DNA from 4 places in the Psychrobacillus sp. FSL K6-2365 genome. Region 4 is predicted to be linked to each of the others. Evidence: riboswitches for the same ligand, from Rfam matches in the RefSeq annotation. Region 4 holds a riboswitch; each other region holds the start of a gene.

Region 1 (4,755 bases), 3.8 Mb from region 4:
GCGGACGCTTTCCGTGGGCACAGCTTCAATCTCCTCGTCACTGCGAAAACATATGCTCCTGCGGTTACTCGTCGCAAAGACGTTGGCCAAACAAAGTTTGACCAATGTCTTTCCTGCGGGGCTTTCAGCTCGTGCACCTGTCGCTTCGCTATCGGTGCAGAAAACATTTGCTATTCCCACTGGAGTCACCTCCTTGCGCTCCAATTAACAAAGTCCACTTTAAATAAACCGATAATATCACATAAATATTCGTATTTTCTATGGTAATAAATAATTATGAAATTGACTCTGGTACCACTAAAATTAAACTTAGATCGTAATGAAAAAACCTGCTCTTTTACCGATTATCTCCGCGTAATCCTCTACCATTACACTTGCCGTTGGATACATTCCTGCTCCTGGACCGACTAATGTTAATGTTCCAATATAGTTTGTATCTAAAGCCACCGCGTTGTTTACTCCTTCAATCGAGTACAAAGGATGATCTGGTCCTACGAGCTGAGGTCCTACGGAAGCGTATAGTTCTCCATTTTCGTCTTGCTCTATTTCTGCCACGTGACGGTATCGTAGTCCCTGTTCTTTCGCTTTACGGACGTCCTCTAATGAGATTTCGTCTATACCTACTACTCGAACATCATTCCAATTGGGCTGTTTTTTAAATGCAAGTGCACTTAGAATCATCAGTTTACGGAATGCATCTTGCCCGGACACATCGTTAAATGGATCTGCTTCTGCATAGCCAAGGTCCTGCGCTTCTTTTAATGAATCATCAAATTGACATTCATCTTGTCTCATTTGTGTCAGGATGTAATTTGAAGTGCCGTTTAAGATACCTTGAATTCTTTTTACTGAGTTAACTTGTAGTAAATTTTTCAATGTCTTAATAACTGGAACTCCGCCTGCTGTTGTTGCCTCATATCCGATAAATACTCCACGAGACTTTGCACGCTCATGCAATGGGATACTATACTTGGAAAACATCACTTTATTAGCTGTTACAACGTGACACCCTTTATCAATTGCTCTACATAGATAGTTATATGCAGGTTCCTCATTTACGATTGCCTCGAAGACTACTTGAAGACCAGGAATATTGATAATATCCTCAAAGTTATCAGTAACTAGGACACCGGGTGTAGCTATTCTCTCTTTTCCAACATTGTTTACGAGAACCGCACTAATTTCTAAATCTAAGCCTAAAGACTTTTTAAGATCTTCTCTTTTTTCATTTACAATGTGGTAAATCCCTTGCCCCACTGTTCCGAAACCTAGGATTGCTGCTTTTATCGTCGCCATGCTATCTCCTCCAAATGAATCCGCACAATTGAGTTCCAATTTGCTTTTATTAGTAAAATTTATTCGCAGTTATATTAGAAGAACTATTTTACACATTGTAGCCTATTTTCACTCAATTATCAATAAAATTCTACCTAGAGAGGACATTTGTTTTTTCTAGGAGTACCTTTTCGAGTGCAGTCTGTAAATCTTCGACTGCCTCTAGCCCTACAGACAAGCGGATTAAGTCTTCTGAAACTCCCGATTTCACTAAGTCCTCTGGAGTTAACTGCTGATGTGTTGTAGATGCTGGGTGGATTATTAGTGATTTGGCATCGCCAACGTTAGCTACATGCGACCAAATTTCTATATTATCGATAATATTGCGTCCTGCTTCTTTACCACCTTTAACCCCAAAAGTTAGGATAGAGCCAAAACCATTCTGTAAGTATTTTTTAGCAAGCTCATGTGAAGGATGACTTTCTAAGCCTAAGTAATTAACCCAAGTCACTTCTTCGTTGTTTTCTAAGTACTCCGCAATTTTCTGCGCATTTTCATTGTGCTTTGGTACACGTAAATGAAGTGTTTCTAATCCTTGTAGAAAGGAGAAAGCGGCTTCAGGACTTAGTGTTGGACCAAAATCACGAAGCAATTGAACACGTAATTTCACTGCAAACGCTACACTCGGAACATCTATTCCGTATCTTAAACCATGGTAGGTTACATCCGGCTGTGTGAATCCAGGGAATTTATCAGAGTTCCAATTGAAATTTCCTCCATCTATGACAACCCCACCGATAGTTGTTCCATGACCGCCAATCCATTTAGTTGCCGAGTGAATCACTACATGTGCACCATGCTTAATCGGATTCGATCCATAGGGAGTAGCAAAAGTACTATCTACCAACAATGGAACTCCTACTTCGTTAGCAATAGCTGCAACGTTTTCAACATCTAATACATTTAAGCTAGGGTTTCCAATGATTTCTGCAAAAAACGCTTTTGTCTTATCCGTAACTGCTGCTCGGAAATTTTCTGGATTAGTTGAATCTACAAACTTCACTGTAATTCCATATCTCGGCAATGTATGAGCGAATAAATTAAATGTACCACCATACAAATTTTCGGCAGCAATAATTTCATCTCCCGCTCCTGCAATATTTAAAATAGAAAATGCAATAGCTGCCATTCCAGAAGAAAGTGCAACTGCTGCTGTCCCTCCTTCTAATAATGCAATTCGTTGTTCAAAAACATCCACCGTTGGATTCGTAATACGAGAATAGATATTACCAGTTTCCGCAAGAGCAAATAGGTTTTGCGCATGTTCTGTATTTTTGAAAACGAATGATGTAGTCTTGTGAATAGGTACTGCTCGTGAGCCTGTCACTGGATCTGGTTGTTGGCCACCATGTAAAAGTAGTGTTTCTTTTTGAAGATTTGTCATTTGAATTCCTCCTAAAATGTAGTTTAGATGGACGCTTATGGAGGCGAAGGAGGATTAGAACAAACAAAAAACCCTCTTCAATTAAGAAGAGGGTGCAAATTCGCATGTTCCTCCTCTTATCTTCCAAATTCGTATTAGAATTTGTAGGATTTAGCACCTTTCCAAGTTAAGAACTTGTTGGTTGCCGGGCATCGTAGGGCCTATTCCCTCCGCCACTCTTGATAAGAGTATTTAGATTTAGTTTTCCATCTTGTTACACAGTATAGATTTCTATCAAACTATTTGTCAACACTTTTTCGAAAAGTTAAAAAATATTTTGTTTACCCCCTTTAAAAGCTCCTCTTTGCATAAATATTACAAATATTCTAAAGTATTCTTTATTTTCTATTTGTGACGAAATTTCTAGTCTTTTATAGTCTAATAAGTATATACTATACGGGAGTATAACGAACTATAAACTATATCTATCGATAGTAAATATTGACCAAGAAGGGTGAAAAAATGAAGAATATACAACAGCTTTTCCAAAGTGAAGATGGTAATGGAAAACAGAGAGAACAGCTATTAGGCTACGTAGAAACAATATTAACATCCATGGATGCTTTGAAAGATCCAAATAAAACGATGCTTGGACCGATACAAGAACGTTCCGCAAACTTTTATAAAGAGTTAATGGAAGATTACGAAGTACCGCTAAATAGCAAAGGAATGGACGAAGTAGTTGGAGAATTGACTGATTTAATGAAAGGTCATCCATATCATACACGAAACTTCGTAACAAATGTACTGCCAATGGCAAGTATTCCCGGCGTCCTTGGACTATTAACTAACTCATTATTAAATGGTAATAACTTATGGGATGTTTACGGACCAGCTGCAGCTGAATGTGAAGTAAAAGTGGTCTCCATGATGTCGAAGCTAGTTGGATATGATTTTACTGAAAGCTTTGGTTACACAACTTGGGGCGGACAAGGCGCTGTGTTCAGTGGCTTGCGTATGGCAATAGCAAAACAGTTCCCTAACGCAAAAGAAGAAGGCGTTCCAAATAATTTATACTGTTTTGCATCTGAAAATGCACATTATAGTTTATTGAAGTCTGTAGAGGCTGTTGGTATTGGAAGCAATCATCTAGTTCGTGTCAAAGCTGGGGCGGATCATTCTATGGATATGGAAGATCTGGAAATGCGATTAACGGAAGTTATTGAAAAAGGCGGCATTCCTGTGTATATAGTTGCAACTACTGGTGCAACAGATAACTTTGCTATTGACGATGTAAAAGCGATTAAAGAAATGGCCACAGCTTTCGAAGGTAAATATAATTTGAAACCTATCCATATTCATGCCGATTCTGCACTTGGTGGATTTTATGCATTCTTTAATGATTATGATTTTGAAAATAACCCTCTACATTTTGAACAAGAAGTGCTAGTAAGTCTTCAACATATTCGTGAACGAATGCAGTATATATCATTGGCTGATAGTTTATGTTTTGATTTCCAAAAGCTTGGACAAACCCCTTACTTAACGAGTCTGTTTTTAGTGAAGGAAGGTAAATATCTAGGTTTATTGGACTTAGAAGATTTTGATACGCCGTATGTTGGAAATAGAGGGTATGGATCGTATCACACTGGTTATACGTTAGAATGCTCACGTATGGGTAGTTCGATTGCCATTTATGCTGCATTGTTGGCGTTTGGTAAGACGGGATACCAACAGCTCCTAGCAAATTATGTTCGTGTGAATTTAGCATTCCAGGAGCAATTAGCTATAAAGATTCCTTCATTATATGTGGTAAATGAATCGAATATCGGACCTATTACTGCTTATCGCTATTATGAAAAAGGATTGAATTGGAGAGATGAACAAGCAGGCCGTTATTCACTGGCACAAGTAAAAGAAATCAACGCTTTAAATTCATCGCTATTTGAAGTGTTAGGGAAACATCGTGATGATGTCTTTTTCGGTGATACAACTCGTGTATGCACTGTAGCAGTTTGTGATTCAGATGAACTGGTTCCTGTTGCAGCAGCGAAATT
Region 2 (4,755 bases), 2.0 Mb from region 4:
AATTTATAAACATAGTAATATATGAAAGTTATAATACTACTTTCAAACTAGAGGAGAATGGGTTTAAGTGAAAAAAGTACTTCCTATTTTTATTATATTTGTCTTATTTCTAAGCTCTCACCCTATACAAAGTACAGCCACTGGTAGTTCACTTACAGTGGGGACTGTTCAAATAGATAACGTTAGCGTATTAAGTTTACCAAAACAAGGTTCGACTGTTATCACCACTTTAAAAAAAGGAGAAGAATTCCCTGTCCTATCTACTGCATCAGGAGACTCATCTACCGTTATAGTGCATACTGTAAGTCCTGGAAATACATTATGGAAAATTTCAAACCAATACGGGATTCCACTTAGTGCACTTCAAGAGACAAATAAGCTATCTTCAGCAGAAATTCGAATTGGACAGAAATTAATAATTCCACAAACACATACACTATATACTGTTATAAATGGTGATACTTTATGGAAGATTTCTGAAAAATTCAATGTAACTATAAATGATTTAACTAAGTTGAACAGACTACAATCTTCAAACCTAATTGTCGGTCAAAAATTAAACATTCCCGATTATTACGTACAAATTCAGTTGTTGGGTGGTAAAAAAGGCTGGGTTAATAAATCACTTTTAAAACAAACGAACCAGCAACGAATCGTAATGGGATGGAAGTATAACGGAAGTTCGCAAAATTATTCACAACAATTGAAGCACTCTAATTTAAATGTGGTGTCACCAAGATGGTATACTTTAAATAACACAGGTAATTTTGTTTTAATTACAGCTGACACAAATTATCTGAAAGATGCACATAACAAAGGCAAGAAAGTTTGGCCCCTAATTGGAAATAAATTCGACCCAGTTTTAACTGACTTGGTATTAAGTAATCCTGAAAAACGCAAAAAATTAGTGTCAACGCTTAAAAATTCTTTAGTTCAAACAAAAAGCGATGGAATAAATGTGGACTTTGAAAACATCGATCCGAAAAACAAGCAAGATTTTATCCGCTTCGTAACCGAACTTAAAAACGCTCTTCATCCACACGGAATTAAAGTATCTGTAGACGTTACTCGCGAAAACAAGGATCCTTTTTGGTCTGGCAGTATAGACCGTTATGCGTTAGGTCAGGTTGCTGACTATATCATTATGATGGGGTATGATGAGCATTGGGGAGGTAGTCCAATAGCGGGGTCTGTAGCTTCTATGCCATGGGTTCAAGAAGGTATTGAACTGTTACTGGAAGACGTACCATCTCACAAGATTATCTTGGCGGTACCTTTCTACACAAGAGAATGGATTACTAATTTAACGACAAAAAAAGTGAAAAGTATCGACCGTACAATGGGTGAGGTTGAACAAATTATCTCTTCAAAAAATCTTATAAAAGTTTGGGATCAAAATACCCAGCAAAATTATGTGGAATTTACTGCAAACGGGGATAAGCACCAAATATGGGTAGAGGATAAACAATCTATCAAACTTCGTATAGACCTTGCTAACCAATTTAACTTAGGTGGAGCAGCTGCTTGGTATATCGGCTCTGAAACACCTGATATTTGGAATATACACCATTTCAACAAATAAATGGAGTGTGAAACCCTAAAATTTAATAACAATTTTCAACCTGAGTCTATATTTAGATGAACTCAGGTTGTTTTAATTTTCCACTAAAAGTAAAAGCACCCAGTCTTTCTCTAAATTACGAGTTGACTGGAACCTTACCCTCTCATCTTCAATCCTGAATCTTATTTTTCAGATTAGGTAGTCACCCATACTTTATATATATTTAATCCATCCTGCTGAGTATTGACTCTAAATGTGTCTATCGAAGCTAATCTAAAAGCAAGAGAATAAGCAATTTTGTAGTCTGAGGTTATATATCCATCGTAAATTCTTCCGTAAATTTCATTTGCTAAAGAATCGGCCCAAACATCGGCTTCATACAATGTTTCAAAAATTATTTCTTCTCTTTTCCACCTAATATTCATAGCTACACCAACTTTGTAAAGTTATTCCCATTCATAAGGTGTTTCTTGGTAAACATAATAATTCAACCAATTGGAAAATAGCAAATGTGTATGTGACCGCCATGAGTTCATTGGCTTTTGTGATGGATCATTGTTTGGAAAATAATTTTCTGGAACATCAATCTCCACACCTTTTGATATATCTCTTTGGTATTCATCTGCAAGTGTTGTTGCATCATACTCTAAGTGACCAGTAATCATAATATGCTTTTTATCTTTAGATATTACTAGGAAAACACCTGCATCTTCCGAATTGGAAAGCAATATCAGTCGAGGGTCTTGTTTAATCTCGTCGTATAACACAGCCGTGTAACGAGATACAGGTGCATAAAATTCATCATTAAATCCTCGTACTAATTGAATGGTTGGATCGGATAACCGATGACTAAATACACCAAAACATTTTTTGGGTAGGTCGAATTTACCAATACTATAATGATGATAAAGCGCTGCCTGCGCTCCCCAACAAATATGAAGAACAGAGGTCACATGCGTTTTGGACCATTCCATTATTTCAGTCATTTCAGGCCAATAATTAACATCCTCGAATGGTAAATGCTCAATTGGAGCACCTGTAATAATCATTCCATCAAATTTTCTGTGTTTGATATCCTCAAAAGTCGTATAGAAAGTATCTAAATGAGTTTTACTAACATTTTTGGAATCATGTGTTGCCATATGTAAAAAAGTCACATTTACTTGGAGTGATGTATTCCCTAATAATCGTAACAATTGAAGTTCGGTTTTCTCCTTTTCAGGCATAAGATTCAAAATAATTATGTTTAATGGACGTATATCTTGAGTTATTGCTCGATCGGTATCCATGATAAATATTTTCTCTTTTTTAAGAAGTTCAGCTGCTGGTAATTGTTTAGGTATATTTATCGGCAAAATAGTACTCCCCCTTAAATTTAAAAACCCTCTTTTCCTTTATATAAGAAAAGAGGGTGAACGTTTTGCTCTCGATTCTTATCTTTCAAGAAATTATATCTTGTAGGAGTTAGCACCTTTCTGATAAATCAGAGGTTGCTGAAGCTTCAACGGGCCATGTCCCTCTGCTTCTCTTGATAAGAGTTATTAAATTATAATGTTCTTTATTAAAGAATATTAACATGTGTTTTCCAATAATTCAACTTCTTTTAAACTTTGAAACGATTTACTGCTTCCGCAAGTTTATCACTAAGCTCTGTTAAGGTCTCGGATGCTGCAGCAACCGACTGAATCGCTCGTAACTGCTCATCAGAAGACGCACTCACTTCTTCACAGGCTGCTGCAGTTTGTTCTGAAGTTGCAGCCATCACTTGAATAGTATCTACTACCTGATCTTTATAGTTGGAAACCTGTTCAATTTCTGCTGAAACTGCATCAATAGATGTTTGTAAACTATTCATCAATATTGATATTTCACTAAATGTTAACTCAGTATCAGTTACAACAGAACCTTGTTCGCGGAATGTTTTGATGGTGTCTGTCATTTGCTCCCCTACAATATGGGATTCACTTTGTAGCTCCGTAATAGTTTGTTTTACTTCCTCTGTGGCTTTAGCAGATTGTTCTGCAAGCTTTCGCACCTCATCCGCAACGACCGCAAAGCCCTTTCCATGCTCACCTGCACGGGCCGCTTCAATACTTGCATTCAGTGCGAGGAGATTCGTTTGTGATGAGATTTCCATAATGGTTTCCATAACACTGCCAATCGCTTTTACTCTAACTTCTAAAGTTGTAAACAATGTAGACATGGAGGTAAGATTAGACTCCCAGTTTTGGAAAGAAGTTTTCAATTCACTCATTTGGTTTTGACCATTTGTATTCATTAAATTTGCTTTAGTAGCTATATCAGTCATCGTTATTGATTTTTCGTTAATGAGATTGATTTGCTCGCTTAAGTGCACGGAACTCTCTGTTACTTCACCAGCATCTTCTGCTGATTTAGATGCACCTTCTGCAATTTCACTAACAGCTAATGACACTTGTTCCGCAGAAGCATTTGTTTCTTCAGCTACAGCACTTAAATTTTCAGAATTTGACTGCACGTTATTTGCGGACTCTTTTACAACCTGAATAATTTCATTCATACTGCTAGACATTTTGTTGAAGTTTGTAGCAAGTTGACCAATTTCGTCCTTAGACCCTATATTCGCTTGTACAGTTAAATCTCCATCAGCAATAGAATCCATTAATTTTTTTAGTTGGCCGATTGGTTTTAAAATAGCGCTAATCATGAAATATAATACGATAAATATGATTGCCTCAATGGCTAAAACAATTATTATTATCATTGTACGTATACTGTCTGCTGTTTCGTTTATCTTATTTTCCTCATAAACAGCTCCTATTTTCCAATCCAATTCTGGTAAAGTTGTAAATACAGTAATTGTATTAGTACTCTCCGTTCCGTCAGTCACATTTCCACTTTCCAAGGAACTAGATAGCATTTTTTTAACTGATGAATTCTCAGATATGTTTTCACCAAATAAAGTGGGATGAACTATAGCATTACCATCTGCATCCACAATAATTGGATAACCTTCATAACCTAACTCATTGTTTGCTAACGTTTCTGTTAATTTGGATAATAGAATATCAATGGCTAATACACCAACCACTTGGCCATCTCTAATAACAGCTTTTGCACCAGAAATTGCATATTCTCCAGTAGAAGCATCTACAAAAGGTTTAGACCAGCTGAAACTGTCTTTATTTGAAACTGCATTTAAATACCATTCCCTT
Region 3 (4,755 bases), 220 kb from region 4:
GATCGTTTTTAGAGACGTTATGTGGAAAGACTTTGAAAATCATTTTGCCATTGGTTTTGCGTTATTTGTTTTGTATAGCTCATCTTTTTTCTTTCAACATGCATCAGAAAAGTTGCCGGATGAGAAGAAAATAGACAGCGATTATTACTCAGCTAATTTTCCGGTTCAAGAACTCAATTTTCAACGAGATGTTTCACTAATCCCTCAAACTTATTTAGTATCCAGTACAGGTGAACGCTTATATAAAATCAGCCCTACTGAAGAACAGCCTTTTCGAAGGAAACTATCGACATTAAATATTTTTAAAACGGGTATGTTCTTTCCAATTACTTATCAATTAAAAACAATGGACGAGAAGTTAGTTTCTAAATTCACCATTAAAAATAGGCTGAAATTTTTAGAAATAAAGGTGTGTGACCATAATAATCTGCATGTAACTACTATTGTTTTGCCATCAATGTCCATAAAAAATAGAGCTATTATATTTGATGCAAATAACGAAAAGTTGCTTCAAATGGAAGCTAAAAGTATGTATGGAGATATTGATGTGAATGACTTAGACGGCCATAGATTAGCTAAGTATCGGTTTGGAATATTTCCATATGCTACACATCCTGCCTTTGAAGTACAGGCGATGAATATTCATGTGTCCCTAGCACATAATTTGACACATGAAGAAAAACTTACATTTACAGCATTGTTTTATTATTGGACAGCCAATCAATAAAAAATGAATAATACCGCTATGATTTCCTCTACCATCAATTAAGTGAGTTTTAATACAAATTAAAGCAAGTCTCTATGAAAGCACGATGAATATGAAGAAACATTTAAAGATACAACTATTACATTTCTGCACATTTAAGTTTTAAATGAATAAAGAGTTTTGGAAAAATTATCCGTTTCGCAAGTAATAGACAATAGACCGAAAGTAAATATTGACTTAGAGCAAGTAAACTATTCTTGACTGCAAGTAAGCCAGAGATGGAAGCAAGTAAACAATAGGCAAGAGCAAGTAAAGATAAACAGAATTAAATTATTCATGAAAAAAAGAAGATATAGCAAAACGTCTGTCCAAAGCTCTTCGAAAACAATAGAAATAGATTTTGATCTTAAAGGACCGAGCGTCTTTTGTCAGTTTTGCTTATGTTAGTCTTTAAACAAGTTAAACCACCCTTTGTACTTGAACCAACCAAGCATTGAAATAGCAATGAGAGCTATAGCGCCCAACACTACAAAATAACTATATTTCCACTCAAGCTCGGGCATGTTCTTGAAGTTCATTCCATATACTCCCACGATAAACGTTAAGGGGATGAAAACGGTTGATACAATCGTTAGTATCATCATAATACGGTTCATCCGACTAGAATTTATCGACATATGACTATCCCGGATATCGGCGGTAAGTTCACGGTTCGATTCAATCATCTCTGTCAGTCGTATTAAATGATCGTAAATATCTGCAAAATAGGTGTGCTCAGTTTGTTGTAAATTCATTCGTTCTGAATTTAAAATTCGATAGAGTAAATCTCTCATAGGAATAACTGTACGTCTTAAACGTAGCAAATCTCCTCGAAGATCGAACACCAAATCCATAGAAAAATGGCGCATATCATAAGTGAGCTTATCTTCTACAGCATTTAAATAGTCTTCAATTTTGTAGACAATCGGAAAATAGGCATCCACCACTTTATCGACTATATGATAAGTTGCATGGATAGCACCTCTATCCCAACCTTGTGGATTTTGTCTAATACGCTCTCGTGCCTGCTCCATTTCATGCATTGGATGGAAATGAAATGACACTACATAATCCTGACCTACAAATATATCTAACTCTTCTGCCTCTAATGTCTCCTCGTTAAGCGTATGTAAAACAAAGAAGTTGTATCCATCATAATAATCTACCTTAGGTCGCTGCAGTCTTTGTAGACAGTCTTCAATAGCGAGTGGGTGAAAATGAAAAAAAGAACTAAGTATAAGCTCCTCTTCCTTGGAGGGCTCACCAATATCAATCCAGTACCATTCAAACTTTTTTTGTTTTATATCCTCTAATGGAAAGTCACTTACTATATCATGATCGGTCGTTATACCAATCGTGCGAATCATAGGAATCCCTCACTTTCATCACAATCTCTTTTCTTATTAATTAAAATGTATAACCTTTTATTCAGTGTCTGTCTAGCTCCAACGCTTTTCTAGGTTTCCATAGACGCTTGACTTTTCTTATTATCTCATAGTCTCCCTGTTATAATGAATCTAAAACAAAGGAGAGGTAGTATGGAAAAAAATAATTATGAAGCCTTAATCCCGAATCGCATATTTGTAGGAGGCGTAGATGGGGTTGAACCTCTATTAGCTAATGAACAAATAGATATTATTTTCGACCTAAGGGTTGCATCTAAAGATCATCCTGCTGAAAATTTAAAGGTACATCAACCGATTTTGGATGGACAAAACGAACAGGTTGATTCAATTAAAGCTGGTATCCATGAAGTCGTTCAAGCATATAACCAGGGTAAAAATGTCTACTTTCACTGTAATTCAGGTGGTGGAAGAGCAGGGACAATGGCTGTTGCCACTTTGATGGAGTTAAATCTAGCAGAAACAGTAGAAGAAGCAGAAGAAATGGCCAAAGCAATTCGATCAAAGATAAACCTAAAAGAGGACCAACGAGATTCATTAAAAAGAATATATTCTAAATAAATCAAAAATTATTGTTGACTTATATAATTTCTATTTGTATACTAGGCATTAATCAAATAAAACAACTTTCTTATCAAGAGAGGTGGAGGGACTTGGCCCTATGATACCTCAGCAACAGGCAATTATGTACTGTGCTAATTCCAGAAGCGTTAGCTTGAAGATAAGAAGAGAATAATCACTGGTGACGTGTAAACCTCTTCTTGTTTCTAAGAAGGGGTTTTATTTGATTTAAACTATAAAAATAGGGGGAGAAATCAAATATGTCATCGGAATTATTAAAAGCCTTCAACACTTTAAAAGAAAAGCAGTGGGTAGATTTAACACATATATTCGGAGCAAACTCACCACATTTTTCAGCTTTTAAGGCAGCTGAAATAGACACATTGTTTAATCATGACGATGGATTTTTTGCACAAAGCTTTCAATTTGCAGGGCAATATGGCACGCATATAGACGCACCAATTCATTTTGTTAGAGATTCTCGTTACTTAGAAGAACTGGAATTAAAAGAACTCGTATTACCATTAGTTGTCATTGACCAGTCTAAGGAAGCTGCTGAAGATAATGACTTTACTTTATCAGTGGATGATATTTTAACATTTGAAAAAGCACATGGAAAAATCGAAGAAGGCTCATTTGTCGCACTTCGTACTGATTGGAGTAAACGTTGGCCAGACGAAAAAGCATTTAATAATAAAGATACAGATGGTAATAATCACGTACCAGGATGGGGAATAGAAGCATTAAAGTTCTTATTCCAAGAAAGAAAGGTTAAAGCTATAGGACATGAAACATTTGACACTGATTCAAGTGTGGATTATCTAAAAAATGGCGCATTACATGGAGAATATTACGTGCTTGAACAAGATACTTACCAAATAGAGCTATTAACGAACTTAGATAAGCTCCCTGCAAAAGGAGCTATTATATTCAATATCGTTCCAAAACCAGAGAAAGCCTCTGGATTCCCAGTACGATCATTTGCTATTTTACCATAAAAGGAGATGGATAAATTGCCAGTTAAAACAGCTATTCAAGCACCATTTAGAGCAGACCATGTAGGAAGTTTGTTAAGGCCAGAAAGTTTATTAACCGCGAGAAAAGAATACAAGGAGGGAACGATTACTAGAGAACAATTAAAAGCAGTTGAAACTAAAGAAATTCAAAGAATCGTTGATAAGCAAATCGAGGTAGGTCTAGAGCTTGTGACAGATGGAGAGTTTCGTCGCGACTGGTGGCATTTAGACTTCTTAGAGCATTTAAATGGTTTTGAAGGGTATGTACCCGAAAAAGGGTATATATTTGAAGGGATAGAAACAGAGAAATACGAAGTTCGCAATATCGGCAAAATCTCTTTCAACCCAGATCATCCATTTATCCAAGACTTTATTGATTTTAATGAGATTGTAGCTGGTCGTGCTGTTGCCAAACAAACTATCCCAAGTCCTAACCAATTGTTCCATCCTGGAATCCGAGATGAGAAAGTCTATCCAGATGTAGAAGAATTTGCAAAGGATGTAATTGCTGCTTATCAAGAAACTATACAAGCCTTTTATAAGGCAGGAGTTAGATATTTACAAATTGACGATGTTTATATTGCAGGTCTTTCTTCTCCAGATATTCCATATAAAGAAGGAGAAAGAGAATACTTAATAGATCTCGCTCTAAGGGTCGTCAATGGTATCCTAGAAAGTAAACCAGCAGACTTAGTAGTCACGACACATCTATGCCGTGGAAACTATCAATCTACTTGGGCTTTTGGTGGAAGCTATGCTTTGATAGCTCCGACATTATTTGCAAAAGAAAAAGTGGATGGATTCTTCTTAGAATACGATGATAATCGTTCTGGAGATTTTCAGCCCCTTGCTCATATACCAAACGGAGGAGCAAAAGTAGTTTTAGGTATTTTCACCTCTAAAACAGGTGAATTAGAAAACAAGGACAACATTCTTGCTCGAATTGAAGAAGCAATTCAATATGTACCATTAGAGCAACTAAGTATTAGTCCTCAATGCGGCTTTGCTTCCACCCATCACGGTAATAAGC
Region 4 (4,755 bases):
TACGTACAATTTCCATAGCTGCACTCATCCCAGCTGCATCACCACCGATTATTACATAATGCATGAAATTTCCTCCTCTGCTTTTGCTTCTACTCAGTATCTGTAAACCTCTGTCTATATTATACACAAAGAAAAATGGTCAAAGGTTTTCTCACTAACACTATATAATTTATATTCTATGTAAAATGGGCATGTCCTAATAGTTGGACATGCCCACTTGATATTTATACTGCTCTGTTCCAGAATCGATGCGTAGCAATAGCTTTTAAGAAACTGTCCACGAAAATTTTCCCAGATTCTTTGGAGAGTACACCAGCTTGACCAGTAAAGTGAAGATTGTCGACTAGTTGCTCACCACTAAATGTAGCGCCAATCGGTTTAAAATGTGCATAAGCTTCCTTGATGAAATACGTAGCCTCTTTTTCAAACATAGCTGTTTTACCATGTAAACTTGCTACATATACCGCATCAAATAATACCGAATCAGCTGTTAAGAAAGTATGGTCTACTGGCAGCAACGTCCCATCAGCTCCAACAACTGATCCATGATGATCACTCACTATTTCTGGCATTGTTCCGCCTGCTTTTAAATCTGCTAGAATTGTAGGTAAATCCTCTTCAAACCCTTCTCCAACTAAAACAGCTATTTTTCTAGTATGTGGCTTCATAAAAGTATTTAACTGACTAAGTGCCGGGGAAGATTTTGTAGTAGTTGTAGTACTCACACCTTGCACTACAAGTCCTAAATTTTCCGCTACCTTATTCGATAAATCCAAATCAACTTTCGCGAACATCTCTAGAACTTGTTGACGAACAGTCAATTCTTTACACTTACCAAGTTCGAAACTAAATGCGCTAATAATATGTTCTTTTTCTGGATTACTCATGCTATTCCAAAATAACTTAGCTTGCGAAAAATGGTCTTTAAAGCTCTCACTTCGTGCACGAACTTTTCGAGCATCTATCTTCTCCTGATAATGCGAATACCCACCTTCAGCTTCACTAACAGGTATCGGAGTATTCCCAGCAAGAGAGTTTTTATGATAGCTCACTCTTCCCACATTAATCGATTGTCTTCCATATCCATCACGCTGGTTATTGTGGAATGGGCAAACAGGTCTGTTTATCGGTAGCTCATGAAAATTAGGACCACCAAGACGGATTAATTGTGTATCTGTATAAGAAAATAATCGTCCTTGAAGTAGTGGATCATTTGAGAAATCTATTCCTGGTACAACACTTCCTGGATGGAACGCAACTTGCTCAGTTTCAGCAAATACATTATCTACGTTACGATTTAATGTCATCTTCCCTAAAATTTTTACTGGTATCTCTTCCTCTGGCCATAGTTTAGTAGGATCCAAAATATCAAAATCAAATTTAAATTCGTCTTCCTCTGCGATAAGTTGGACTCCAAATTCATACTCAGGATAATCCCCATTGTCAATCGCATCATATAGGTCACGACGATGGAAATCCGGATCTTTCCCATTTATCTTTTGTGCTTCATCCCATACAACTGAATGGGTACCAAGTAGTGGTTTCCAATGAAATTTTACAAAATGGGATTTACCTGCCTCGTTAATGAAACGAAATGTATTTACACCGAACCCTTCCATCATACGAAAGCTACGTGGTATAGCCCTATCTGACATTGTCCACATGATCATATGTGCCGTCTCCTGATTGTTAGCAACAAAATCCCAAAACGTATCATGTGCAGTCGCAGCCTGCGGAATTTCATTGTGTGGCTCTGGCTTTATAGCATGCACCAGGTCTGGAAATTTAATAGCATCTTGAATGAAAAAGACAGGAATATTATTTGCTACTAAATCATAATTTCCTTCTTCCGTATAAAACTTAGTAGCGAATCCTCTAGCATCGCGAGCTAATTCACCAGATCCACGTGAACCTGCCACAGTAGAAAACCTTACAAACACTGGAGTCTTTGTGCCAGGTGTTTGTAAGAATTTTGCCTTCGTAAATTCACTTGCTGATTCGTATAATTCGAATTCCCCATGAGCTGCATAACCTCTAGCATGTACTACTCTTTCTGGTATGCGCTCATGATCAAAATGCGTCATTTTTTCACGAAAATGGAAATCTTCTATCAAAGTAGGACCTCGTTCTCCTGCTTTTAGAGAGAATTCATCTTCAGATATTTTTAGTCCTTGATTCGTAGTCAATGCTTGTCCTTGATCGTCCACACGGAATTTTTCTAATTGTTCATCTTTGCTATTTCCAGTTACTTTCTTATCCAAACAAACTCCTCCTCTACTTATATCTACACTATTGTTTATACCCTGAATGACAGTTCAAAAACCCCTAAAATAGAATCAAACACTTAATTCATACTAAATCGATAAGAATTACTATTGACTTCTTGCAGATTAAGTAGTACGATTATTCCCACAACTCCATACTACTTATTAAGAGAAGCTGAGGGACTGGTCCGATGATGCTTCAGCAACCGCCACTTCTATGGTATGGTGCTACTTCCAGCAAGAAACTTGAGAGATAAGTGTACATAAAATTACTTACTCTTTTGATTTTCAAAAGGGTTTTTTATTTGCATTTAAAACCAACTTAACAAATAGGAATAATTAAAATCAAAAGGAGACGACAACTGTGAATAACTTGTACATCAAAACGGAAAAACAGCAGTATTGGATCAATCAGTTATATGAGTTAGAAGAAAAATTTAAAAGTAAATCCGCCGAAATTGATGAACAATCTATTTTTCCAAAAGAAAACGTGGATGATTTGATCAATATCGGATATGCAAGCCTTACACTACCCGAATCGTATGGTGGTAATGGATTTTCTGTATACGATATGGTTCTTTTACAAGAAACACTTGCTAGCTTTGATGCCAACACAGCCCTATCAGTAGGTTGGAGCTTAGGTGTTGTTGGTGAACTATTTGAAAACAAACTTTGGAAAAAAGAGAAACTCGACTTTTTTGCAGCAGAAGTATTAAATGGCGCACTCATAAATCGTTCTGTCAGTGAAGCTCAAACTGGAAGCCCAACGCGTGGGGGTAGGCCTGGAACTAAAGCCATAAGAAAAGGAGATTCTTGGGTACTAAATGGACGTAAAATATTCACGACCGCATCCCCTGTACTATCCTACTTTTTAACATCTGCATGGATTGAGGAAAAAGAAAAAGTTGGTTTCTTCCTTATTCCTCGCAATACAGCTGGCCTTTCCATTGAAGAAACCTGGGATGTTGTATCCATGCGAGGAACGAGTAGTAATGACTTAGTATTGAATAACGTAATCGTTCATGAGTCAAATCTAGTAGAGCTCCCCGAGTTCGCAAGTGGTGGAAAGATTAATGGGTGGCTATTACATATACCAGCGACCTATCTCGGAATCGCACAGGCAGCAAGAGACTACGCAGTACAATTTGCCAATACCCATTCACCAAATAGCTTGAACGGATCTATTGCACAGCTGCCAAACGTTCAACAGCTTTTAGGAGAAATAGATTTAGAGCTTACGAAGGCAAGATTAGTCATTTATGGAGTTGCTACTTCCTATGACAATGATGTTACAAAAGAACTACTTTCTAATGAAGTAAGCGTGGCAAAGCATATAGTCACTAATTCAGCCATCACTATTGTTGATAAAGCAATGCGTTTAGTTGGTGCCAAAAGCTTACAGCGAACTAATCCACTACAACGCTATTATCGAGATGTCCGAGCGGGACTACATAATCCTCCTATGGATGATATGACTATTAAGAAACTAGCACTTTCAGCGTTAGAAGAAGTAAATAATAAAAACTTAGTAAAAGGATAAGGAGAATGAACATGAATAAGTATTTTAAATTAGTGGCGGTTGGTTTAGTATCCATAACTTTTTTAGCGGCTTGTAGTTCCGGGGAGGCTTCTACTTCATCAGAAGGTGGTGATGTTCGCAAAGTAAAAGTAGCATATGACATGGCCTCTAAACCTATTTCATGGTTGGATGACAACGGAAACGCCACTGGATATGATGTAGAAATTATGAAACTAGTAGATGAACTACTACCTGAATATGAATTTGAATATGTAGGGACTACAAGTGATGATCTATTAATCGGGGTAGAGCAAGGCAAGTTTCAGGTTGGTGTGAAAAATGCTTTTTGGACAGAGGAACGCACAGAAAAATTTATTTTCCCCAAGGAATTCCTTGGTTTAAGTAGTGCAGGTCTCGTATTGAAAAAAGAAAATGAGCATATTAAATCGTTAGAGGATTTTGCAACTGCTGAATATTCTTTAGCACCGATTGCCGCAAATAATGCGCAGTATACTGTAATTGATGAATACAACAAAGCAAATCCTAATAACCCTGTAAAACTAGATGCAGGTGATGCATTTACCGTGGATGTAATCCAATGGGTCAATGAGGGGCGTGTTGACGGCGGAGTAATAATTGAAGGACCATTCCAAAAACAGGTTTTAGATGAAACTGGTCCTTACTATAATCTAAAAGATGAAGTTGTTTACAATGAATTTGCAGTTATCAAGACATGGCCATTATTCAACAAAAAAGAGCAAGAATTTGCAGATGCTTACGATAAAGCTATTAAGCAATTACAAGAAGAAAAGAAAACAAATGAACTCAGTACAGAGTTCTACGGTCGAGACCTTTTTGAAGTGTTAGACCAAGTTGAAAGATAATTGTTAGATTCCTATAACGTAAAACAACAATTAGTAGGGTTTTCTTCACCCCACCTTATTTTAGGAGTTTTACGGGCAGTTGTTCCAC

Evidence for each region. A riboswitch is a leader RNA that binds a small molecule or an ion and turns the genes downstream of it on or off. The one in region 4 is predicted to bind S-adenosylmethionine.
Region 1: another riboswitch for S-adenosylmethionine. It lies ahead of MKY29_RS01105 (O-acetylhomoserine aminocarboxypropyltransferase/cysteine synthase family protein); the one in region 4 lies ahead of MKY29_RS20115 (acyl-CoA dehydrogenase family protein).
Region 2: another riboswitch for S-adenosylmethionine. It lies ahead of metA (homoserine O-acetyltransferase MetA); the one in region 4 lies ahead of MKY29_RS20115 (acyl-CoA dehydrogenase family protein).
Region 3: another riboswitch for S-adenosylmethionine. It lies ahead of MKY29_RS21305 (cyclase family protein); the one in region 4 lies ahead of MKY29_RS20115 (acyl-CoA dehydrogenase family protein).

What each region holds. Positions count from the first base shown of each region.
Region 1 covers NZ_JBBOOO010000001.1:217,525-222,279, reverse strand. The annotation lists gene MKY29_RS01115 (hypothetical protein) at 1-180, opposite strand, end outside; gene MKY29_RS01110 (homoserine dehydrogenase) at 310-1,296, opposite strand; gene MKY29_RS01105 (O-acetylhomoserine aminocarboxypropyltransferase/cysteine synthase family protein) at 1,427-2,719, opposite strand; SAM riboswitch class I at 2,833-2,947, opposite strand; gene MKY29_RS01100 (pyridoxal phosphate-dependent decarboxylase family protein) at 3,221-4,755, shown strand, end outside.
Region 2 covers NZ_JBBOOO010000001.1:1,930,255-1,935,009, reverse strand. The annotation lists gene MKY29_RS09240 (LysM peptidoglycan-binding domain-containing protein) at 68-1,582, shown strand; gene MKY29_RS09235 (hypothetical protein) at 1,756-1,986, opposite strand; gene metA (homoserine O-acetyltransferase MetA) at 2,008-2,916, opposite strand; SAM riboswitch class I at 2,992-3,099, opposite strand; gene MKY29_RS09225 (methyl-accepting chemotaxis protein) at 3,165-4,755, opposite strand, start outside.
Region 3 covers NZ_JBBOOO010000001.1:4,200,141-4,204,895, reverse strand. The annotation lists gene MKY29_RS21320 (hypothetical protein) at 1-727, shown strand, start outside; gene corA (magnesium/cobalt transporter CorA) at 1,150-2,112, opposite strand; gene MKY29_RS21310 (protein-tyrosine phosphatase family protein) at 2,284-2,709, shown strand; SAM riboswitch class I at 2,777-2,876, shown strand; gene MKY29_RS21305 (cyclase family protein) at 2,970-3,707, shown strand; gene MKY29_RS21300 (5-methyltetrahydropteroyltriglutamate--homocysteine S-methyltransferase) at 3,723-4,755, shown strand, end outside.
Region 4 covers NZ_JBBOOO010000001.1:3,976,342-3,981,096, forward strand. The annotation lists gene MKY29_RS20105 (FAD-dependent oxidoreductase) at 1-64, opposite strand, end outside; gene MKY29_RS20110 (catalase) at 225-2,261, opposite strand; SAM riboswitch class I at 2,424-2,524, shown strand; gene MKY29_RS20115 (acyl-CoA dehydrogenase family protein) at 2,629-3,804, shown strand; gene MKY29_RS20120 (transporter substrate-binding domain-containing protein) at 3,816-4,667, shown strand.